Verrucomicrobium spinosum DSM 4136 = JCM 18804: one gene and its partner. Each later gene encodes a partner of the first gene's protein in a complex. Links are inferred from orthologs where the notes say so. Each region holds a gene or a part of one and is shown in the gene's direction. Other genes may lie near its edges.

The links. The genes of interacting proteins can lie anywhere in the genome.
Region 2: the proteins of VSP_RS26210 (region 1) and nuoB are in contact, whole or in part, in a crystal structure (PDB 6I1P), measured with the Thermus thermophilus proteins. The link is inferred for Verrucomicrobium spinosum DSM 4136 = JCM 18804 from one-to-one orthologs. Residues at the interface, in WP_096411123.1 of Thermus thermophilus: Val22, Thr23, Val24, Pro25, Tyr26, Pro27, Val31, Ala32, Leu33, Phe37, Pro64, Ala65, Asn94, Met95, Leu96, Arg97, Cys98, Ile99, Phe100, Phe119, Glu120, Met121, Ala122, Asp123, Tyr124, Glu125, Tyr126, Asp128, Leu129, Lys144; in WP_096411117.1 of Thermus thermophilus: Ala56, Arg57, Asn58, Asp59, Arg62, Phe63, Ala110, Ser113, Ser114, Gly115, Gly116, Met117, Asn119, Gln125, Asn126, Asp134, Val135, Tyr136, Val137, Pro138, Gly139, Cys140, Arg143, Glu145, Ala146, Ile148, Tyr149, Ala150, Met152, Gln153.

The regions. Positions count from the first base shown.
Region 1 is NZ_ABIZ01000001.1:6,411,358-6,414,254, reverse strand. The notes cover bases 71-2,897. They hold VSP_RS26210 (NuoI/complex I 23 kDa subunit family protein), read left to right. Parts: upstream 71-1,130; coding sequence 1,131-1,664; downstream 1,665-2,897. Other genes in these bases: nuoL (NADH-quinone oxidoreductase subunit L), read left to right, coding at 2,697-2,897; nuoK (NADH-quinone oxidoreductase subunit NuoK), read left to right, coding at 2,337-2,654; VSP_RS26205 (NADH-quinone oxidoreductase subunit J family protein), read left to right, coding at 1,731-2,294; VSP_RS26215 (complex I subunit 1/NuoH family protein), read left to right, coding at 71-1,102. In the rest of the region: more of VSP_RS26215, read left to right, coding at 1-70. UniProt on the Escherichia coli protein: NDH-1 shuttles electrons from NADH, via FMN and iron-sulfur (Fe-S) centers, to quinones in the respiratory chain. The immediate electron acceptor for the enzyme in this species is believed to be ubiquinone.
Region 2 is NZ_ABIZ01000001.1:1,454,318-1,457,319, forward strand. The notes cover bases 11-2,942. They hold nuoB (NADH-quinone oxidoreductase subunit NuoB), read left to right. Parts: upstream 11-1,175; coding sequence 1,176-1,709; downstream 1,710-2,942. Other genes in these bases: tal (transaldolase), read right to left, coding at 20-973; VSP_RS05710 (NADH-quinone oxidoreductase subunit C), read left to right, coding at 1,743-2,318; VSP_RS05715 (outer membrane protein assembly factor BamB family protein), read left to right, coding at 2,542-2,942. Also shown: more of VSP_RS05715, read left to right, coding at 2,943-3,002. UniProt on the Escherichia coli protein: NDH-1 shuttles electrons from NADH, via FMN and iron-sulfur (Fe-S) centers, to quinones in the respiratory chain. The immediate electron acceptor for the enzyme in this species is ubiquinone.

The DNA.
Region 1 (2,897 bases):
GGTCGCCTACTCAGTTTATGCTGAGCGGCGCGTGAGTGCGATCATCCAGGACCGTGTGGGGCCAAACCGCACTGGCATCCCGCTCACCCTCTTCGGCGGGAAGAAGGACATCCCTCTGGCGGGCCTCATCCAGCCGCTGGCGGATGGTTTGAAATTCTTCCTCAAGGAGGACTTCACTCCCGCCCACGTCAAGAAATTCTACTACTGGCTGGCGCCCGCGCTGGTCATGGTGCCGGCCATGATGACCGCCGCCGTGGTGCCCTTCGGCAGTGAGCTGGACCTGAGCTGGCTGGCCAAGTTCGGCGTGGAAGGTGCCTGGCTGCAAAAGCCCATCAAGCTGGTCATTGCCGACCTCAATGTGGGCCCTCTCTACATCTTCGCCATCGCCTCCCTTGGGGTGTACGGCATCGTGCTCGCAGGCTGGTCCTCGAACTCGAAGTACCCCTTCCTCGGCGGCGTGCGCAGCACCTCCCAGATGATCTCGTATGAGATCGCGCTGGGCCTTTCCATCATCCCTGTGCTCATGATCTTCGGAGACCTGAACCTCTCCAAGATCGCCCAGTACCAGGACAAGAACGGCTGGCTCCTCCTCCCGCTCTGGGGTGAAGGGCTCACCTTCAAGCGCCTCGTCCTCTGGATCCCCGTTTTCATCTCCTTCATTATCTTCGTGGTCGCCATGTTCGCGGAGACCAACCGGGCACCGTTCGACCTTCCAGAGTGCGAAACGGAACTCGTGGCCGGTTATCACACGGAGTACAGCTCCATGAAGTTCGCCCTGTTCTTCATGGGCGAGTACGCGGCCATGATCATCGGGTCCGGTCTTGCGGTAACCCTTTTCCTCGGCGGCTGGAGCATCCCTTGGGGTTCCCAGATTGGTCTCGGTTATGTGGAAGGGGCCACGCCCATCTGGCTCGGCCTGCTGCACATCGGCTGCTTCCTGGCCAAGGTGGTCTGCTTCATCATCTTCTTCATCTGGGTGCGCTGGACCCTGCCCCGCTTCCGCTATGACCAGCTCATGAAGCTAGGCTGGCTGGTCATGTTTGAACTGGCGCTCGCCAACGTGATTCTCACTGCCGCGCTCATCGTGTGGCTCCCGAACTGATTTTTCTGACCTGATTCCCTCACGCCCTATGGCAACGGTTGTTGTACAACGCCCCAAACTCAAATGGCACGAGAAGTGGTTCATCTCCACGCTTGCCAAGGGCCTGCTCATCACGCTTGGCCACGCCATTGCCATTCTCAGGGGCAAGAAGAAGGTCACCATGCAGTATCCCGAGGAAAAGTGGGATGCGAACCTGCCTGACCACTACCGCGGAGCGCCCGCCCTCGTCACTGACGAACATGGCCGTGAACGCTGCGTGAGCTGCCAGCTCTGCGAGTTCATCTGCCCCCCGCGCGCCATCACCATCATCCCGGAGGAGATCCCCTCCACGGATCCTTGGGCCAAGGTCGAAAAGCGCCCGCGCCTCTTCAACATCGACATGATCCGTTGCATCTACTGCGGCATGTGTGAGGAAGTCTGCCCGGAGCAGGCCATCTTCCTGCGCAAGGACTACGCCATCACGGGCCTGAGCCGTGCGGAAATGGTCCACGACAAGAAGAAGCTCTATGAAATCGGCGGGGTGCGTGAAGGCCTCGTCAACAAGTGGAACGAGCTGAAGTAGTCCAGTCCCGCCCCTAATTTTTCTCCTGTCTCCCGACCGCATTCGCATCATTCCTGCTCGCATCTCATGCCCGCCGTTCTGTTTTACCTCTTCTCTGCGCTCACCCTGGTCTTTGGCCTGATGGTGGTGGTGTTGCGGAACCCGGTGGCGAGCGCCCTCTCCCTGGTCATGAGCTTCGCGGGTCTCGCGGCGTTGTTCATCAGCCTCGACGCTTATTTCATCGGTATCATCCAGATCCTGGTGTACGCCGGCGCGGTGATGGTGCTGTTCCTCTTCATCATCATGCTCCTGGACATCAAGGCGGAGGCGCTCAAAAAGGTGAACGCCTTCTCCGTGGTGGGCGGGGCGCTGCTGGCCATCGTCTTCATTGTGCAGCTTGGCATGATCTTGGGCGGCCTTGAGGCTGGCAAGAAGACCGTCGCCGATGTGCCGATTCACTTTGAGGCTGCGGCTGAGACCCAGAAGCTTCCGACCATCAAAGAAGACCTCGCCAAGAAGTCTCTGCCAGACACGAAGCTTGTCGGCATGGCCCTTTTCCACCGCTACCCCTTCCAGATCCAGTTGATGGGGGCGCTCCTGCTCGTTGGCACCATCGGGGTCGTCATCCTGAGCAAGCGTGAAGTGAACTAAGCCTGGTCAACTGAGCGAACTGATTCCTGCCGAGAGCCTCCCATGGTCACCCTCAACCATTATCTCCTTGTCAGCGGCCTGCTGTTCTCGATCGGCCTAGTTGGCGTCGTGGTCCGCCGCAACATCCTGACCATCTACATGTGCCTGGAGATGATGCTGAGCGCCGCCAATCTCACGCTCGTGGCGTTCTCCCGTTTCCGCCTTGTGGAAGGTCTGCCGGACTACAATGCGCAGGCGCTCGTTTTCTTCACCATCACCGTGGCCGCCGCTGAGGTGGCCGTGGGTCTGGCCATCATTGTGGCGCTCTTCCGGGCGCGTCAGAGTGTGGACATCACCACGGTGGAGAAGCTCAAGGGCTAACCCGCGCCGTTAAGGATCATTTTCTTTTCTCATATCGTCACGATGGAACCCATTTCACTGACAGGAACCGTGCTGCTGCTGCCGCTGGCTTCGGCGCTGGTCATCTTGCTGTTTCACGGCCTGCTCAAGAATGTGGCGCACCTGGTCTCGACCGGCGTGTCCGTCATCATGTTCGGCTGTGCGCTCATTTTCCTGGATGCGGCAGACCAGCCCAACGGCTTGCTTTTGTATGAGTACCTGAAG
Region 2 (3,002 bases), 5.0 Mb from region 1 along the record:
GGAGGGGCATGAGTGGGCCTTACAGGGCAGCCTGCACCAGCTTCTCAAGCTTCACGATGTCCTCAGCGAACTTGCGGATGCCCTCGGAGGTCTTCTCCGTGGCCATTGCATCTTCGTTGAAGAGCCAGCGGAAGCTCTTTTCATCGAGGTTCAGGCGCTCAATGGAAAGGGACTTGGCGTGCTCGGTGTTCAGCTTCGGTGAGATGGGCTCGCTGGCGGCCTGCAGTTCACCCAGCAGCGAGGGACTGATGGTGAGAAGGTCGCAGCCGCACAGTTCGGTGATTTCACCCTTGTTGCGGAAGCTGGCCCCCATCACTTCGGTCTTGTAGTCGAAGTGCTTGTAGTAGTTGTAGATCTGGGTCACGGACACCACGCCCGGATCTTCCGTTGGGCCGTAGTCCTTGCCGGTGCTCTTTTTGTGCCAGTCGAGGATGCGGCCTACGAAGGGGGAGATCAGCTTGATTCCGCCTTCAGCGCAGGCAACGGCCTGGGCGAGGCTGAAAAGGAGCGTCAGGTTGCAGTTGATGCCTTCCTTCTGAAGCACTTCGGCGGCCTTGATGCCCTCCCAGGTGGAGGCGATTTTGATCAGGATGCGCTCACGAGAGGCACCGGACTTCTCATAAAGGTCAATGATGTGGCGGGCCTTGTCGATCGTGCCCTGGGTGTCGAAGGAAAGGCGGGCGTCCACTTCAGTGGAGACGCGACCCGGCACGATCTTCAGAATTTCCTGGCCGAAGTTCACGAGGATGCTGTCAATGACGGACTCCACGAGGGCACCGCCGCTCAGGGTCGATCCTTTGTGATCGGTGACCGCCTTGTCCACCAGAGGCTTGTACTCGGCCTTCTGGGAGGCTGCGAGGATCAAGGAAGGATTCGTGGTGGCATCCTGGGGCTGATAGGCGCGCATCGCCTCAAAGTCGCCCGTGTCGGCCACGACCACGGTGTGTTTCTTCAGTTGGTCAAGTTGGTTCATGATGATTTAGAGGGGTGGTAGAATAAGGGGAATGCCGGGGGATGCAAGGGGGGAGTCTGGGGCAAAGAATTCATGATTGGGATGAATGACAACGGGGAGTGGATGCCGGAAAGGCGAGGCGCGTGCTTGTGAAAATTTTCACAAAGCGGTTGCCCGGTTGAACCGGGCGTTTAGGTTGGCCATTGTTCCACCCGGCCTTGCCATGACTGAAGCCACCAGCACCACTCCCTTTGCCTACGACTCCAAGATCGAGAGCAATGTGGTCATCACCCGGCTTGATGCCGCGATCAACTGGATGCGGAAGAACTCCCTCTGGCCCATGCCCATGGGTCTCGCCTGCTGCGCTATTGAGCTCATGGCGACCGCTTCCTCCCGGTATGACATCTCCCGCTTCGGGGCGGAGGTGTTCCGCTTCTCCCCTCGCCAGAGCGATGTGATGGTGGTCGCTGGGACCGTTACTTACAAGATGGCCCTCGCCGTGAAGCGCATCTGGGACCAGATGCCGGAGCCCAAGTGGTGCATCGCCATGGGTGCCTGCGCCAGCAGCGGCGGCATGTATCGCAGCTATGCGGTACTCCAGGGGATCGACCGCCTGATCCCGGTGGATGTCTATATTTCCGGTTGCCCGCCCCGGCCCGAGGCGCTTCTGGAAGGATTCTTCCGCCTCCAGCAGAAGATCGAGAAGGAGCATTCGCTTCTGGATCAGAAAAAGGAGCTCGTCGAACAGCTCTCCTAAGCCGTCTCCGCCTTTCCCCGCCGCCTTCCTGCCATGGATGTGTCCCAGATCGTCAAAGCCCTTGTGGAGAAGTTTGGCTCCCAAGTCACCGGAAACACCGAGTTTCGTGGAGAAACCTCCCTCACGGTCACCTTGGAGTCGCTCAAGCCCTTCCTGCGGTACTGCCGGGATGAGATGGGTTTCGACTATCTGATCGATGTCTCCAGCGTGGACCATTTCGAGACGGATCCCCGTTTTGAGATGGTGTATGAGCTTTACAGCCTGTCCCATCACCATCATCTGCGGGTGAAGTCCCTGCTGACCGAGGAGCAGGAAGCTCCCACGGTGAGCGATCTGTGGGCGACCGCGGAATGGCATGAGCGCGAGGTGTTTGACATGATGGGCATCCGTTTCGACGGCCATCCGGACCTGCGCCGCATTCTGATGTGGGAGGGGTACCCCTTCTACCCGCTCCGCAAGGAGTTCCCCCTGGCTGGCAAGCCCAGTGAAATGCCGGAGATTGCCTTCACCGGCATCGCACCGTTGGAGGGGGGGCCCTTCGTCACGGCTCCGAGCGATGCTGACACCATTGAGCGTGAGCCTCGCGCCAAGACGTTCGAAGACGCCTGATTCGTCGAGACTATTCCGGTTAGTGGAATCAACGGCAGCAGGGGCGTGGGCCCGGCAGGAAGTGTGACAGTCTTGCCACAATTGCCCATGACTTCGTTACTGGGCGAGAACCCCTTTTCTCTGAGATAGACAAAGCGGGGCAAATGCGTTTTGCTCTCCCTGCTCGGGCAGTTGGAGAAGTTTCCAGCTATGCCTTCATGCTCATCTTCCGTTGTTAACCTGTATGATGACCCGATTTATTGCCCCCGTGGTGCTTGGCGGCCTGGCCGTTTCAGCAGTCGTTTCCCAAGCTGCGCCGCCTCTGCTGCCGGCCCGCGCCACCTCGGCAGCGGCGAGTTCCGGTCCTGCGGAATGGCCCAGCTTCCGGGGCCCCAAGACAGATGGCACTGCTCCCGTGTTGCCAGTGGCGGATGCCAGCAAGGTCAAGCTCAACAAGCGCTGGAAGGTGGAGACGCCCAAAGGGTTCGGTTCCTTTGCTGTGGCAGGGGCGAAGGCCTACACCATCATCACCCGTGATGTGGAAGGCAACAACAGCGAGGTGTTGTTGGCTCTCGACGTCAAGTCCGGCAAGGAACTCTGGGCCCAGCCACTGACCATCGTCAAATATGACGGCGGCGGTGACTCCGGCACTCCCAGCAACAAGGGTGGCGATGGCCCGCGCTCCACGCCCATCGTGAATGACGG